3 regions of the Peribacillus sp. GL_122 genome follow, and region 1 is predicted to be linked to each of the others. Evidence: predicted binding sites of a transcription regulator. Region 1 holds the regulator's gene; each other region holds the start of a gene.

Region 1 (5,091 bases):
AATGTCTTACCTTCTTCATAGACTGGAATTTCCTGATCCCATTCAGCAGGCAGTTCACCTTTGATGGCAAGCTCCAATTGCTCTGCTAACTCAGGATGTGCTTCTTTGTAATTTTTAAACAATTCATTCCAAGCCTCTTCTTTTTGAGCGCCTGCATCAACAACAGCTTCATTGAAGTGTGAATACACTTCTTCCGGAACATAGAAGTCCTCTTCGAATGTCCATTTATATGCTTCTTTTGTCAATTTCAGCTCATCTGCACCAAGCGGAGCGCCGTGAACAGCAGATTTACCTGAACGGTTTGGTGAACCGTAACCAATAACTGTTTTCACTTCGATTAATGTTGGGCGTGCATCATCGGTTTTCGCTTCTTCAATCGCTTTAGCAATTTCCTGAAGATCGTTCCCATCCTCAACGCGGATATATTGCCATCCATAAGATTTGAACCGGTCTGCTACGCTTTCACTAAATGATTGACTTAAGTCTCCGTCAAGGGAAATATCATTAGAATCATATAAAACAACAAGTCTTCCGAGTTGTAGATGTCCAGCTAATGAAGCGGCTTCTGCAGAAACACCTTCCATTAAATCCCCATCTCCACAAATACTATATGTATAATGATCGACCACATTATAAGAATCGCGGTTATAGCTTTCTGCCAAGTGACGTTCTGCCATTGCCATTCCGACTGCCATAGCGATACCTTGTCCAAGCGGCCCAGTAGTTGCATCTACACCAGCCGTATGTCCGTATTCAGGATGTCCTGGAGTTTTACTGCCCCATTGGCGGAAGCTTTTCAAATCATCGATAGATAAGCCATAGCCCGATAGATGAAGAAGGCTGTATAACAACATAGACCCATGACCAGCTGAGAGAACAAAGCGGTCTCTATTAAACCAATCTGGATTTTTCGGGTTATGGTTCATATATTCTGTCCATAGTTTATACGCCATCGGCGCCGCACCCATTGGCATACCTGGATGGCCAGAATTAGCCTTTTCAATTGCATCAATCGATAATGTACGAATCGTATTAATAGAAAGTGCATCTAATTTATCTAACATATCGTAAAAACATCCCTTCCTGTAATGTACCTCTTTATATTATAGTGACAAGCTTAATATCACAACTAAAATCACTATTTACTGCCCCAATATTACAATTTTCTAGAAATAAGAGAAGTCCCCTATTTAGATTAAACTAAATAGGAGAATACATACATGAATGCACTCTCATTTTACTCCAAAATGCTAATAGAATCCTCAAATGGAATGTTCCATCAGAAGAATCCAAGCTTTTATTAATGTAAGTTTCTTTTTTCTTTTATATTTTTTATCTTTTGAGGAGTGACATCATTACCTTCTGGATCCACGACTTTCACATGCTCCAACGTATTGGTCATGGACTTTCTGAATGTTTCCAAATACTCACTTCTCAATTGGGTTTGCTCTTTTGCCTCAACTTCCGTCAAACCTTCAGCCTTTGCCTTTTTAGAAAGTTCATTAATACGGGCTAATTTTTCTTTTGATAACATAATTTCGCTCCTTCATAATCTGCGGATATTGTCATGGTATTAAAAAAATAGCGAAATTACAAGTTCTATGATTGACTTTCCAGTGTATTCAGTTGATGTTCGAGGAAACGCCTGTTCACCGTAGCCTTAGAAACATTGTATCCAAAGCCCCTTAAAGTTGCTGCGATTTCTGCAAATGTCAATCCATTGGCTCGAAGTTTAATAATTTCCTCTATAGGAATCTCCTTACGGTCCCTTCCAGTGGAATTCCTTTGATTCTGAAGATTTTTTTGAGGACGATACCCTTTTTCAACGGCCCTTATCATCCCGCGCTTTATTTTAAGATTATGTAGTTTCCTTTGATATTCTTCTACAATTCCGACTATCTGGATGACCATCGCATCCGAATCAGATAGCTCAAGTTCCCCATCGTGTGAGAGCGTATAAATTTTCACATCTTCTTTAAGGATGACATGGAAAAGGGCTATTTTGGCATTTCCTCTTCCCAGTCTTGTTTCGTCCTGGATTAATAGTACTTCAGCTTCTTTGGTTTTAAATAGTTCGAGCATGTCAAAAATGCCATCCCTATTCAACTCATAACCACTTGCCTGTTCTTTTATTATGGAAATGACTTCAGCATCCATCTTTTCTGCCAATTTGACTAATTCATCTTCTTGCCTTGCCAATGATGTTTCCTGTGACTCTTTTTCTGTGCTGACCCTACAATAGATTACCGCTTTCATAATACCCTACCTTCACTGCTTACTGCTCACTGGCCAAATTCTGAACAAGTTCTTCCCCTTTTACTGGAATGACGATGACTTGACCAGGTTTAATCGAATCCGCTCTGACTCCATTATGCTCTTCTATCCAACCAATGAATTCTTTTTTTGTCAAATTTGCTTCTTCATATTCTTCGGCAATTTCCCATAGGGTGTCACCTTCACTTACTTCTATAGAAAGGAAATCATTTTTTTGATCATTGTTCAATGTACAAGAGAATAAAATTGAAAAGATGAATACTGATCCCGCTAATAGAATCGTATAAATATAATTTTTGTATAATTTTTTCATAAATATCCCTCCAAAGCGAATGTTCGTTCGTATGTTATGATCAAATTATAATACGAACGTTTGTTTCAGTCAACAACAAAATTCGAACTTATGTTTGTATAGAGTTGGGGGCCATGCTATAATATAGCAAAGAACATTGGGGAAGAGGTGCACAAATGACTAAACTATCAAAACGGCAGCAAGATATTCTTGATTTCATTAAAGAAGAGGTTCGCCAAAAAGGGTATCCACCTTCCGTACGGGAGATTGGCGAAGCAGTGGGACTTGCATCAAGTTCAACAGTACACGGACATTTATCCCGCCTGGAAAGTAAAGGCCTGATTAGACGTGACCCAACCAAGCCAAGGGCCATTGAAATAATGAATTCGGAGGAAGCGAACAATATTCCCAAAGCCAATGTCGTGAACGTGCCGTTACTTGGAAAAGTAACAGCGGGCATGCCCATAACGGCCATCGAGAACATAGAAGAATACTTTCCGCTTCCCGAAAGCATGGTTCCACATGATGACCATGTATTCATGCTGGAAATCATGGGTGAAAGTATGATCGAAGCTGGAATTCATGATGGAGACTATGTCATCGTCAAACAACAAAGCAATGCCAATAATGGAGATATCGTCGTGGCCATGACGGAAGATGATGAAGCCACTGTAAAACGATTCTTTAAGGAACCGGATTACATAAGGCTTCAGCCTGAGAACTCAAATATGGAACCAATTATTTTACGAGATGTTTCGATACTTGGAAAAGTAATAGGCTTATATAGACAAATACACTAAAAGCGCTAACCGCGCTTTTTTTGTTTGTTTAATTTATGTCCTGAATTCTCTCAATATGCATATGGAAGAGTAGGTTTTGATATATTTTTTTAATAGAATCCATTTTCATGGGAATATCACATCTTTTATAACGGATGTAAGTACTTTGGCAAGAAGTTCATTCAAATAAAAAAGGAGAGCGTTAAAAAATACCGCTCTCAGTTAAAATTCATTTCACTCTTAATCTTTGGTTCACTTTAATAAGGTTAAGATCGACCAAGTCATTCCACTTTTGAATCTGCACTTGTGTAGAACCATATGCTTTTGCAAGCGCAGAGATGGAATCCCCCTTTTTGACAATATGATAAACCTCCTCATTGCTTGCATCATATATAGTTAAATCGCTTGTTTCGATAAGGTTCACCAGTTTTTCTGTATATTTCGGATCCGAGGCATACCCCGCATCGATTATTGCTTTGAGTGCTTTTTTGTAATCTTTTTCTCCAATGACAGATGTATATAGGCTTCTATTCCATGACGTCCCCTTTACGTATAGATTGGCAAGATCTCGAAGACTTTCTTCCCAAGATGGGTATTTTCTGAATTTGTTCCATACTTGAACGGGCACATAGTTGACGTATTCCATTGTTTGGATAATGACAGACTCACCCTTAAAGTCACCTTTTGTACCGAATATATTTTTTCCTTGATTTGCTAATAAGCTTGTCCCATATCCACTCTCCAAGCAAGCTTGTGCAATGACAACAGAAGGTAAAATATTAAATTCCTTTTGAATTTTCTGGGCATAAGGAGCAATTTCCTTAATAAATGTTTCCTTGCTCAATAGAACCTCCCATTAATAGGTATTACTTTATTTTTTACTGTTTATTTTCATTCATATCGTATTCTTAACCATGAGAAAGGTTACAGCTTGTCCATCAAAAATGAGTCCGATATTTCGTTCATTATTTTTACTATAGATAAACATACTTATGTTGGCTCGCTCCGTGTATTATTAAACCATTCCCGCTGCCAACCAGAAAAAGCCATCAATCCATATAATTATATGGATTGATGGCTTTAAAATTGAACTCTGAAAATCTTCAAAACCTGGTTGCATAACCTTTTATTTATTAGTTTTAAATATGAATTTATTTATTATTGTATAAAGCCTTGATAAAAAGTGAAAATTAATATTGAAAACTACAATTTAAGGTGGTGAAATTATGGACTTCCCAACCATCCATACAAACTTTTGGGATGCGGTAATAGCCATTCCGATCATCATGATTCTTACTCAACTTATTAAGGTCATTTTTCATATTCAGCCAAAATTCATCCCTACCATCGCTTTGGGTCTTGGCTTATTCATTTCCATTTTCATCAGTCATCGTAATCACTTGGTTGCAGGGATTTTCATGGGCTGGTTTTATGGCTATGCAAGCATTGGCAATTATGCTGCACTTAAAACTGGTATTTTGTCTTATAGAGGCACTTATCATAAGACAGATTAAACCCTTTGTCTCTCGCTGCAATTCATCAATCTCTAGTATTACAAGGAGCCCGACTTGCTTCTATCCTCATCGAAGGATCCGTCAAATTAATATCTATTTTAACAATTACGACCTGAATGTTTCCTTTGGCTGAATCACCAACTCCCAAGCTAACCATACCATTAAACATTACCCCAAAAATACCTTTTCAATTAAGAAAAGGTATTCATTTAGTAAAAAAAGGAGGTTCGGA
Region 2 (5,091 bases), 650 kb from region 1:
TAATCGAGTAAAACCCTCTTCGTTATTTTCAAAAGACAAGGGTTTCCCGACCACAATGCCCCGAAAGTTTACAGCACGGGCCACGTGTACGTGTTGGGCAATATCCACACCAACAACTAGATGTTGATCCGTAATTCTCTCAATTAGTTGATTTTGTTTGTTTTGCATTTTAAAATTCATAGTAGGGCTTCCTCCTTAAGACTTTGAGTTAGATTGGTCTCTATACTCGTATCTTACTGAGGGGCTCTATTTTTTTCAAACCTGATATTTAACGATCTACAGGAATGCTAACGGGTGCGTTAGCTGAAGATCAGAGCTGTCTTTAAGGCAGCTTTTTCTTTATGGAACTATCGGGGCAGGTTAGTTGAACAAGGAATTAGATAATTAGGCTAATATAAGACTTAAGTTAGTGGGAGATAATGTGGATGACAAATTAATGGAAATGCCCTTTCCAGAACTTATCTCAAAATTAGCGATAGCACCTTTATATATTTTAGTGGTAATAGTGGCTATTTTAAATGTAATACTAAATAGAAAAAATAAAGGGTGTTTTAATTTTTTCTTGATAATGGGTTCTTGGGTATACATTTGTATATATTTATTATCACTGTATTTCTTTTTCTTTGGAAAATAAATGGTTATACAACTAGCATGAAAATAAGTATTTTTAAAAATGAAAAATGACAATACTTAAGAAGACCCTGCTCAATCGTTTAAAAAAAGAGGGAGAGCGTTAATTAATTAGTCTATGGATTAGGGTTGACTGGATTAAGGTCAGTATCAGTATTGACACTTCCTAACCATTTTCATTCTTTGTGGTGAATCGCCGATTTTTGCGATTCATGGATGGCTAAAGGGTGCGTTAGTTTAAGATTGGAGCTGTCTTTAAGACAGCTCTTTCTTTATGCAACTATAGTGCAGGATAATTGCATAGGAATGGCTTAAGGTGGCGGTCAATGGGTGAGGTATACCCTGAAACAGGGTATACCCAAGACTCATTTTTCCTTTTTTATCCAAAAAGTCCAGAAGGAAGGAACAAAACAGTGCGTAGAACCCTATTACAAGAAGGTAGTAACTTGGAATGTATCCTCTCACGAATAAGAAAATTGCAAATAACAAGTACGGAATTGTTAAAATGATTCGCAACTTTATCACATGGACACCTCCATATTCATGGTTACCTTGGGAACTGCTTAACCATTTCAATCATTTCGGCTTCCGTATAACCAATGACGGATAGTGCGATTTCAATTTCTTCAGCAGCTTTATAGTCAAATAAATTAAAATTTAGACAATAAAGAGAACGCTTGTTTATTTTCTATTGCCAAGGAAACTGCTTCGACGTCTTGTAGTAACTTCAGGTCCTCAATGTAGAATTGGGCGGTTCTCATCGCTAAGTATTCATTCAGTGCAGTTGAACTGAAGAAGAGTCTTGTCAAAGTGGTGATTGCATGAGGGATGAAAATTTTATTCATCGTAGCACCTCTTACTCATAATATTCTGTTACTTAAATGAGGTACCATGTGTGGGTTGTAAACCTTTATTCCAGCTAATATGTGATGAGAAAAGTTACTCACCAAATGAAAATAATAAGGACTAACCAAGTTGATTAGTCCTCTGAACCATGCAGTCCATTGTCGCTGATAATATTTTTTCTGGAGTGCTGCGGAAATTATGCTTTTATTCAGTAGTAATCTCTTGTATTCCTTCATTTATATAAAAGAGTTTTTCTTCTATGCCTTGAAGGAAAATTCCCTCATCTAATTTTTTAATTTCCAAAAGAATTAACAAAAGCAAAAAAAGCAACAGAATACCAAAGATATACAAACTAAAAGTATGCACCTTTTTCATAGTTGTTTTTATCTCCTTTTTTGCTGAGATGGGGATGCTTTGTTAAGAAGTATTATATATTTGGAATTTCTCGATTATGTTCTTTTTAAATACTCTTTATTTTTATTTTTACAATCAAATTTACTGCACCAAAGTAAATTATTTTACAAAATATAATTTATTCTTTTTCACTCCCATAATAGTTGAAAAGGGTATTCTATGTATTCGTTCGTCCACATTAATTACTCTTAAATGTCCGTTCATTTGATCCACATAATGTACCAATCCTTTTAGCTACTCAGTCGATTATTTTTGTAAAGCGTAAAGGAAATCGGAAAAGTAAACTCCATCGAAACAGCAATTAAATCATTCATCTCTTCCAGGTATTGTTCATCCAATACGGGTTCGGGTTCATCGTAATATTCCTCGTCAAAATAATGCCGTAGCATTTTTATATGTTCAGGTAGCATCAGACTGGTCCATTTAATATTACCTCTATTTCAAATGGTCATCTAAATCACTCCTTATTTAGATTACAAACGAACGTATGTTCTTTTTTGAATAGCTTTTTATTTTGAGTTGGTAATCCAAGTTGGAACGAATCATGGATTTGAATCATTAAAATTTGCATATCAATTATGTTAAATAGACAGGCTTTTTTATTTAAATTGTGGTTTAAGCAACTAATAGTTAATAAAAAAAAGGTGCGATTTGTAGATGGCTAACGGTTTGTTAGCTTAAGATCGAAGCTGTCTTTAAAGCAGTTTTTTCTTAAAAATTCTAATTATAAAAAAATAAGATGTTTCTTATCAAGAAACATCTCATAAATATCTATTCTTTAAATTTTAACAATCTCATTGCATTTAAAATAACAATTAAGGCTGCACCTGTATCACTTAATACAGCCATCCATAGTGTAAGCCAACCTGGGAAGATAAAGACCAACGCAAGGACTTTAATAATGATAGAGAACCAAATATTTTGTTTAATAATCGTTAAAGCTTTTTTGCTTAACTTCATTGTATGAGATAATTTATCAAGATTATCAGCCATTAAAACAATATCAGCTGTTTCCATCGCGGTATCAGTTCCTGCACCACCCATAGCGATACCTAAATCTGCTGTTGCAAGTGCTGGCGCATCATTAATACCGTCTCCAACCATTGCCACCTTATGACCTTCATTTTGTAATTTCTTTATGGCATCTACTTTATCCTCTGGCAATAATTCTGCGAAATAACGATTAACATTCGCTTCTGAAGCAATCATTTTAGCGGTTCCTTCATTATCTCCAGTCAACATGACTGTTTGATTAACTCCACTTTGTTTTAATGCTTCTAAAGCTGATGCTGAAGTGTCCCGTATTGTATCAGAAACAGCAATAATCCCGATAACTTGATTTTGTGTCCCTATTATAACTACTGTTTTCCCTTTGTTCTGTATTTCATGAATATGTTTTTTTATATCCTCTAAATATACATTCATTTCTTCGAATAGCTTTAGATTACCTGCGTAAAAAATATCTCCTTGAATTGTAGCTTGAACGCCTTTTCCTACAATACTTTTGTATAACTCACCATTTTTAGGTTGGATTCCTTTTTCGTTGCCGTAACGAACAATCGATTTTGCAATAGGATGTGTTGAGAAACCTTCTAGTGTTAATGCTATGGACAGTAATGTCTCTTCTGATACGTTTATCGTCTTAATTTCTGATACTTTAGGCTTTCCTTCCGTTAAAGTTCCTGTTTTATCAAATGCAATGGCCGTGATGGCACCTGCTTTTTCTAAAAACGTTCCGCCCTTAATTAATATTCCGTTCTTTGCGGCGTTTCCAATAGCTGATACGATCGCAACAGGAGTAGAAATGACTAAAGCACAAGGACAAGCTACAACTAGTATTTCAAGTCCTTTATATAACCACTCTCCCCAAGTGCCAAATCCAAGGAGTGAAGGTACAACCATAACTGCCATTGCTAAAATAAATACAACAGGTGTATAAATACTTGCAAACTTATCTACAAATGCTTCTGTTGGTGCTTTTTGTTCTTGTGCTTCTTCAACTAAGTGAATAATTTTTGATATAGTCGTATCTTCCACTAACTTAGTGACCCTAATCTCAAGAGAACCATTTTCATTTATAGTTCCTGCGTATACTGTATCACCAATATTCTTATCGATAGGAATTGATTCTCCTGTAATAGGTGCCTGATTTACACTTGATTCACCTTGAATAATTTCACCGTCTAATGGAATTTTATCACCTGGTTTAACAAAGATAATGTCACCGACATTTATTTCTTCAACTGGTTTTTTAATGATTTCTGAGCCAACATAGATCCAAGCTTCAGGGGGAGCTAAATCCATAAGATTACGAATCGAATTCCTTGTTCGTTCAATTGATTTTGTTTGTAGTAAATTGCCGATTGCAAATAACCAAACAACGGTGGCACCTTCAAGCCATTCACCGATTAGAGCAGCTCCAATAGCCGCAACAGACATTAGGACATTCATATCCAGTGAACGACTTTTTATTCCATAGAATGCACTTTTAACTGGCTTAGCCCCACTTATCACCATTGCAATGGCGTAAAGTATTGAGGACATCATTGTAGAAACTCCATTAAATGAACCGATAAAGCCAAGAACTATTAGTACACCAGATAAGATCACTAAACCATTTTCGTTTTTATTTTTATGAGTCTGTATCGACTGATTGTTTGATGGTAAGGAAGCTTTAAATCCGATTTTAGAAACTTCAGTCATAATATCTTCAACACTATTGGAATGTTCGATTTTCATTTTTCCAGTCGAGAAATTAACGCTGACATTTTTAACGGATGAAAGGGTATTTAAGTGGTTTTCAATGCTCTTAGCACAACTACCACAATCCATTCCTTCAATTTCAAATGTTTTTATATTACCATTTTGATTTAAAGGTTCAATAGAAAATCCGAGTTTTTTGATTTCACTCTCAATCGGGATAAAGGCATCAGCGTTACTGGCTGCAACTTGCATTTTCGCTGTGCTGTAATTAACCTTTACTTCAGCTATATCCTTTAATGTGCTTAACCCTTTTTCAATGGTTTTTGCACATGCAGGACAATCCATTCCATGCACTCTATATGCCATCTTCTCGCCAGGAGGAAGAGAATTCGAGATTGTATCTTTTGTCCGTGGATCATTACTATTACAACAGTTTGTTTTCACGGGAATTTTATCTTCTGTTGTTTCACTATTACAACAAGCATTAGTTTTTTGCTT
Region 3 (5,091 bases), 850 kb from region 1:
CAGTAGAATATTTATTTTCTTCATTTTTTTCCCTCCAATAATAATTTACCATGTGTAACAGGGAAAATGGGGATTTGGACATAATTTTCCTTGTGATAAAAAAAGGAAGATGGGCGTCTGAATCGTGGTTAGGTAAAATAGACCTAGGTATTTATATTTAATTAACAAAGCTATTAATTTACAGGTGAAAAGACAATAGAAAATCTATTTCTCTCAGAATTTTATTAGAAGAATGTTATAAGTATGGAGTTGACATGCTTGGTATTGAAGGAGCAGGCTACGTATTTGAAGTTGAAAGTACAGAGCGTTATAGAGAATGTTGATGAGTTTGTTTACTGTTTAAGAATAATAGATGAATATTATGGAGTTCGACCGGATTATATAAGCAGAATTGAATAGATATAAAACTTGTAATGAATATATACAAGATAGCTTTCAAGAGGCAATTGAGAACTGGGATTGATACCATATCGGAAATGTCTTGCACTTTCGAATTAATTATTTCTTATAAAAACCATGCAAATAAAACATTGCATGGTTTTTATAAGAAACAAGGGATTGAGGAAATTTTTCACAATCAAGCAATGGGGTATGAATTTGTTAATAGTTCACTTCATAATGCATAATATAATAGACACCACATGATGTATCAATAATTTTGTTCAGTATTTCACAAGCGTTTTCGCGAAAGGTTCTTATTTTTTTGGCAGGTAAATTAATACTTTACATATCAATTGATGGTTACAAGTAGATGATAGTAAGTATGGATATGCAATTAACAATCTTTTGCAAAAACATTATACGGACTCTAAAATGATAGTGTTGGATAATGGTTATTATACGAGCCCGGCCTATTATTCGTTAAGGACTGTGTCCTTGAATCGTTCAGTGCAAATCATGAGTGATGTGTTACATTCTTCGGCGGGTAATGACATTAGTTACTTTAGCATTGATTTGTCGAAGCGCCTCTTTCAAGAAAGCTGTTTTCCTAACTTTCTCATCAATATGATGAGTGCGGAAACGATCATAACGGGGGTCACTCCAACCTTTGCCAAGGAATATGTAAATAACTTTGATTTAAAGAATCTTAAAACTAAAATGGTTCACTTGATTACATAGGTTATGCCTTGATCGAAAATTGAAAATCCATGTTTGAACAAGCCAATTATTATATGATTATGGAACATTCATACATGTGAATGGAGGTAAGTAAGTCCTATCGATCTTGATTATCAAAAATTGACCTCCCGTAACTTTATGAAGCAGGAAAGGTGGGATGCGTTGTTAATGGCATACATACTTACAACGAAGGTCATCTGTACCCTTCCCGAAAGGCTCCAAACACCCATAGTTCACAAACATATAGTGGTGATGCCTGTAACCCGCTAATTCCTTGAACGGTGTCTTTTTTCGAAAAAGTAATAACATAACAAGTCTTCGGTTTTGTTGCGAAGGCGGGGATTGAAATAATTATGATGTTCCTCGTATCCTTTATATAAAAAACAATACATCGTGAAGGATTCATCGCGTTTGATTTCACTAACCTTAATATTCTCCTTGCGCAAATATCGCCTTACCTCGGCAAGTTCGTCTTGAACCACTTTTAAAATATGTTCGACTAGCTCCGAATAGGGCCTTTTTAATTTAAACGGACTAATTTCGATGACCTTGAGATCCCGGTTTAAGACTGTTATAACCATAGGGAGGTAGATGGCTTTTTCAATCATATTTCGGTCATCTTCTGGAATGCGGGTCATCTTGACCGCTCCTTTCTAAAGTAGCACGGTTTTTAATATTAGTATGTATACTATGTAAAAAAGAACGTTTGTTCTGTTTTTTTATCCTAATGTATTTTCAGTGTATATGCAAGCGGTTTTGATAAATCTAGAAATATTCGTTAACAAGATTATGTTTTCCGGAGTTAGGGAAAGTATGAAGGTATATGGATAATAATTCTTGCAATTTCAGGGGAAAGTGATATATCTAAAATAAACAGTTTTTAATAAGTTTATGCTGCTTGGATAGCAGCATGTCGAGGGAGATAATTATGGATTTGGATACTATACGTGAGTGGTTTACACTTGATCATATATCTGCACTTATTCAGCAATATCGCTCATTCGGTCCAATTCCCGGGATCTTACTGCCGATGCTGGAAGCTTTTTTGCCCTTTTTGCCTTTAGTGGTGTTCGTGCTTGCTAATGCAACGGCTTTTGGCCTATGGTGGGGATTTTTATTTTCTTGGATTGGTGCGGTAGCGGGTTCTTTTTTGATCTTTTGGATTATTAGAAGATATGGTCAAACGAGGTTTTTCCGGTTTTTGCAAAAGCATAAACAGGTGCAGAGGTTGATGGTTTGGGTGGAAAGCCATGGATTCGGTCCTTTGTTCATATTGCTCTGCTTCCCTTTTACACCTTCGGCCATCGTTAATATCGTGGCAGGACTTTCAAAAGTCAGTCCCTTGCAATATGGACTTGCAGTAGTGGGAGGGAAAGCGGTGATGATCTTTACGATCAGCTTCGTAGGTTACGATTTAGTATCCTTAATTCATAAACCTGTGCGTACGATCATTATCGGGATCGTCATCTTTATCCTATGGTATGTGGGGAAAAGACTTGAAGTCCGGTTAAATAAAAGCATGAAGAGGGAAGAAGGACAATAAATTAGTATATAAATGCAGTAGGGGTTGAAATAGATGGAAAAAACAAATAAGAATTCTTTATCCGATTGGATAAAACCAGCGATGATAGCTTTTGTTATTTACATCTTAATCCGTACATTTTTCTTTTCAAGCTATGATGTTGAAGGGAAGTCGATGCAGCCGACCCTAGAAGATGGAAATAAACTTGTCGTGAATAAAATCAATTACCAGATTCATGATATCAACCGTTTTGACATTATTGTTTTTCATGCGAATTCACAAGAAGATTATGTTAAGCGAGTTATAGGGATTGCAGGTGACCAAATTCGTTATAAAGATGATTGGCTTTACGTAAATGGTAAGAAAGTGGATGAGCCTTATCTTGAGAAATTCAAGGAAGGTTTCCCGGAACAGGACTTTACGGGTGATTTTACATTAAAAGAATTGACGGATGTAACCAAAGTTCCGGAGGGCAAGCTTTTTGTCATGGGTGATAATCGTCTTGAAAGTGCTGACAGCCGTCACTTTGGTTATATACCGGTTGAAAATGTTGTCGGTAAAGTGGATGTTCGATATTGGCCGGTCAAAGATTTCAATTATAAATTTACAGGTGAATGATCGTGGAAGCCCAAAATTATGTGGGCTTTTTCTTTTGGGGAAAAACGCGAACGTACGATTGGTGTTTTTTAAAGGGAAACGGTAAAATAATAGAAAGTAAATCTAATTGGAAACAGAAACCTAGTCATGGTGACTAAAGTATTTCTGGTATGATGGATCTAGATATTATGTTGTAAGGGGGAAAAAGAGATGTCACTCCGTTTTTTACTGGGAAGATCGGGTGCAGGGAAAACTTCGAATATATTGGACGAAATTCGCTCCAAATTGGCAGAAAATCCCGAAGGAAATCCAATTATCTACCTCGTTCCTGATCAGATGACGTTTCTATCTGAATATAAATTAATTAAAACACCAGGCCTTGCCGGAATGATCCGGACACAGGTTTTTAGTTTTAGCAGGCTTGCTTGGCGCGTTCTTCAGGAGACCGGGGGGATGAGCCGGCTGCATTTGGACAGCGTTGGCGTTAATATGTTGATACGGAAGATCATGGATGATAAAAAGGAAGAGTTAAAGATGTTTCGTCGTTCTGCTGATAAGCAGGGGTTCATTGCACAGATGGAGCTAATGCTGGCTGAGTTCAAGCAGTATTGCATCCAACCTGATGACATTCAAAACTATTTGGCCGAAACCTCACAGGCCGGCAGCGGCATTCAGGATAAACTGCATGATCTTGAATTGGTCTATCAGGCTTTTGAGGATGAAATGGTTAACAAATATTTAGATTCCGAAGACTACTTCACTTTGCTGATCGAGAAAATGGCAGGTTCTTCCTATATAAGGGATGCGGATATATATATCGATGGTTTTTATAGTTTGACTCCACAGGAATTATTGATTGTGGAAGAAATGATCAAGCTGTGCAGGAGTGTAACGATCTCGCTGACGTTAGATCAGCCCTACAGACAATACGCTCCGGATGATTTGCAGTTGTTCAGGCAAACGGGAAATCTATATCATCACCTTTATCACGCTGGATTGAGGAATGGCATACCGATTTCAGAAGATCGAATTCTAAAGGGAACGGAAAGGTTTGGAAAGAGCCCGGGACTGAATCATCTGGAAACTTATTTTGCCATTCGACCTGCACAAACTTTTGAGCAGTCGCCTGATGTAACGATCGCCCAGGCAGTTAACCGCAGAGCCGAGATCGAAGGAGTTGCCCGGGACATCTTGTCGCTGGTCAGACAGAAGCAGCACCGTTTCAGTGATATTGCGATTTTAGTCCGGAATGGAGAAGCGTACGCAGATATTTTACAAACTGTTTTTCGGGATTATCAAATTCCCTTGTTCGTCGATTCCAAACGGACGATGCTGAATCATCCTCTGATTGAGCTGATTCGTTCCACTTTGGAGATCATCAATGGCTATTGGCGCTATGAGCCGGTATTTCGTGCCATCAAGACGGAGCTTCTATTTCCGCTGCAAAATAACCACGATAGAATGCGCGAACAGGTAGATAAGCTGGAAAACTATGTGCTGGCCCGTGGCATTAAAGGAAGCAGGTGGACGTCCAAAGATCGTTGGACCTACCGGCGCTTCCGCGGACTGGAACTCGAGGACCGGAATCAAACGGATAAGGAAATGCAGCTTGAGCAAGAGTTGAATGAGCTGAAGCAATTATTTACCGAGCCCATCTTGAAGCTCTCAAAACGTGTTAAAAAGGCTGTTAATGGCAGGGAATTGTGTGAAGCCCTTTATCTATATCTTGAAGAATTGCATGTATCGGAAAAATTGGAAAAGCTGAAACAAGAGGCAGAAGCAGCAGGTGATTTGGTATCGGCAAGAGAGCATGAGCAAACATGGAATGCAGTTGTCGACCTATTGGATCAATT

What was found. The regulator LexA, encoded in region 1, represses DNA repair genes until DNA is damaged. The targets are predictions, from matches to a motif close to CGAACATATGTTCG.
Region 2: a site for LexA is predicted at 2,371-2,384, ahead of AC3ISB_RS13270 (YolD-like family protein). Genes of this name have one in related genera too.
Region 3: a site for LexA is predicted at 1,819-1,832, ahead of AC3ISB_RS06075 (YhjD family protein). Genes of this name have one in related genera too.

The regions. Positions count from the first base shown of each region.
Region 1 is NZ_CM174415.1:2,101,279-2,106,369, reverse strand. Features, by position in the region: gene tkt (transketolase) at 1-1,064, opposite strand, end outside; gene AC3ISB_RS10235 (DUF896 domain-containing protein) at 1,301-1,534, opposite strand; gene AC3ISB_RS10230 (YneB family resolvase-like protein) at 1,600-2,256, opposite strand; gene yneA (cell division suppressor protein YneA) at 2,276-2,587, opposite strand; gene lexA (transcriptional repressor LexA) at 2,743-3,366, shown strand; gene AC3ISB_RS10215 (glucosaminidase domain-containing protein) at 3,575-4,189, opposite strand; gene AC3ISB_RS10210 (hypothetical protein) at 4,572-4,859, shown strand.
Region 2 is NZ_CM174415.1:2,750,240-2,755,330, reverse strand. Features, by position in the region: partial or broken gene AC3ISB_RS13285 (IS110 family RNA-guided transposase) at 1-180, opposite strand, end outside; gene AC3ISB_RS13280 (hypothetical protein) at 1,281-1,475, opposite strand; gene AC3ISB_RS13275 (hypothetical protein) at 1,681-1,851, opposite strand; gene AC3ISB_RS13270 (YolD-like family protein) at 2,121-2,300, opposite strand; gene AC3ISB_RS13265 (heavy metal translocating P-type ATPase) at 2,662-5,091, opposite strand, start outside.
Region 3 is NZ_CM174415.1:1,249,089-1,254,179, forward strand. Features, by position in the region: gene AC3ISB_RS06065 (ComEC/Rec2 family competence protein) at 1-24, opposite strand, end outside; gene AC3ISB_RS06070 (STAS domain-containing protein) at 877-1,119, shown strand; gene AC3ISB_RS06075 (YhjD family protein) at 1,386-1,757, opposite strand; gene AC3ISB_RS06080 (TVP38/TMEM64 family protein) at 2,048-2,662, shown strand; gene lepB (signal peptidase I) at 2,696-3,259, shown strand; gene addB (helicase-exonuclease AddAB subunit AddB) at 3,449-5,091, shown strand, end outside.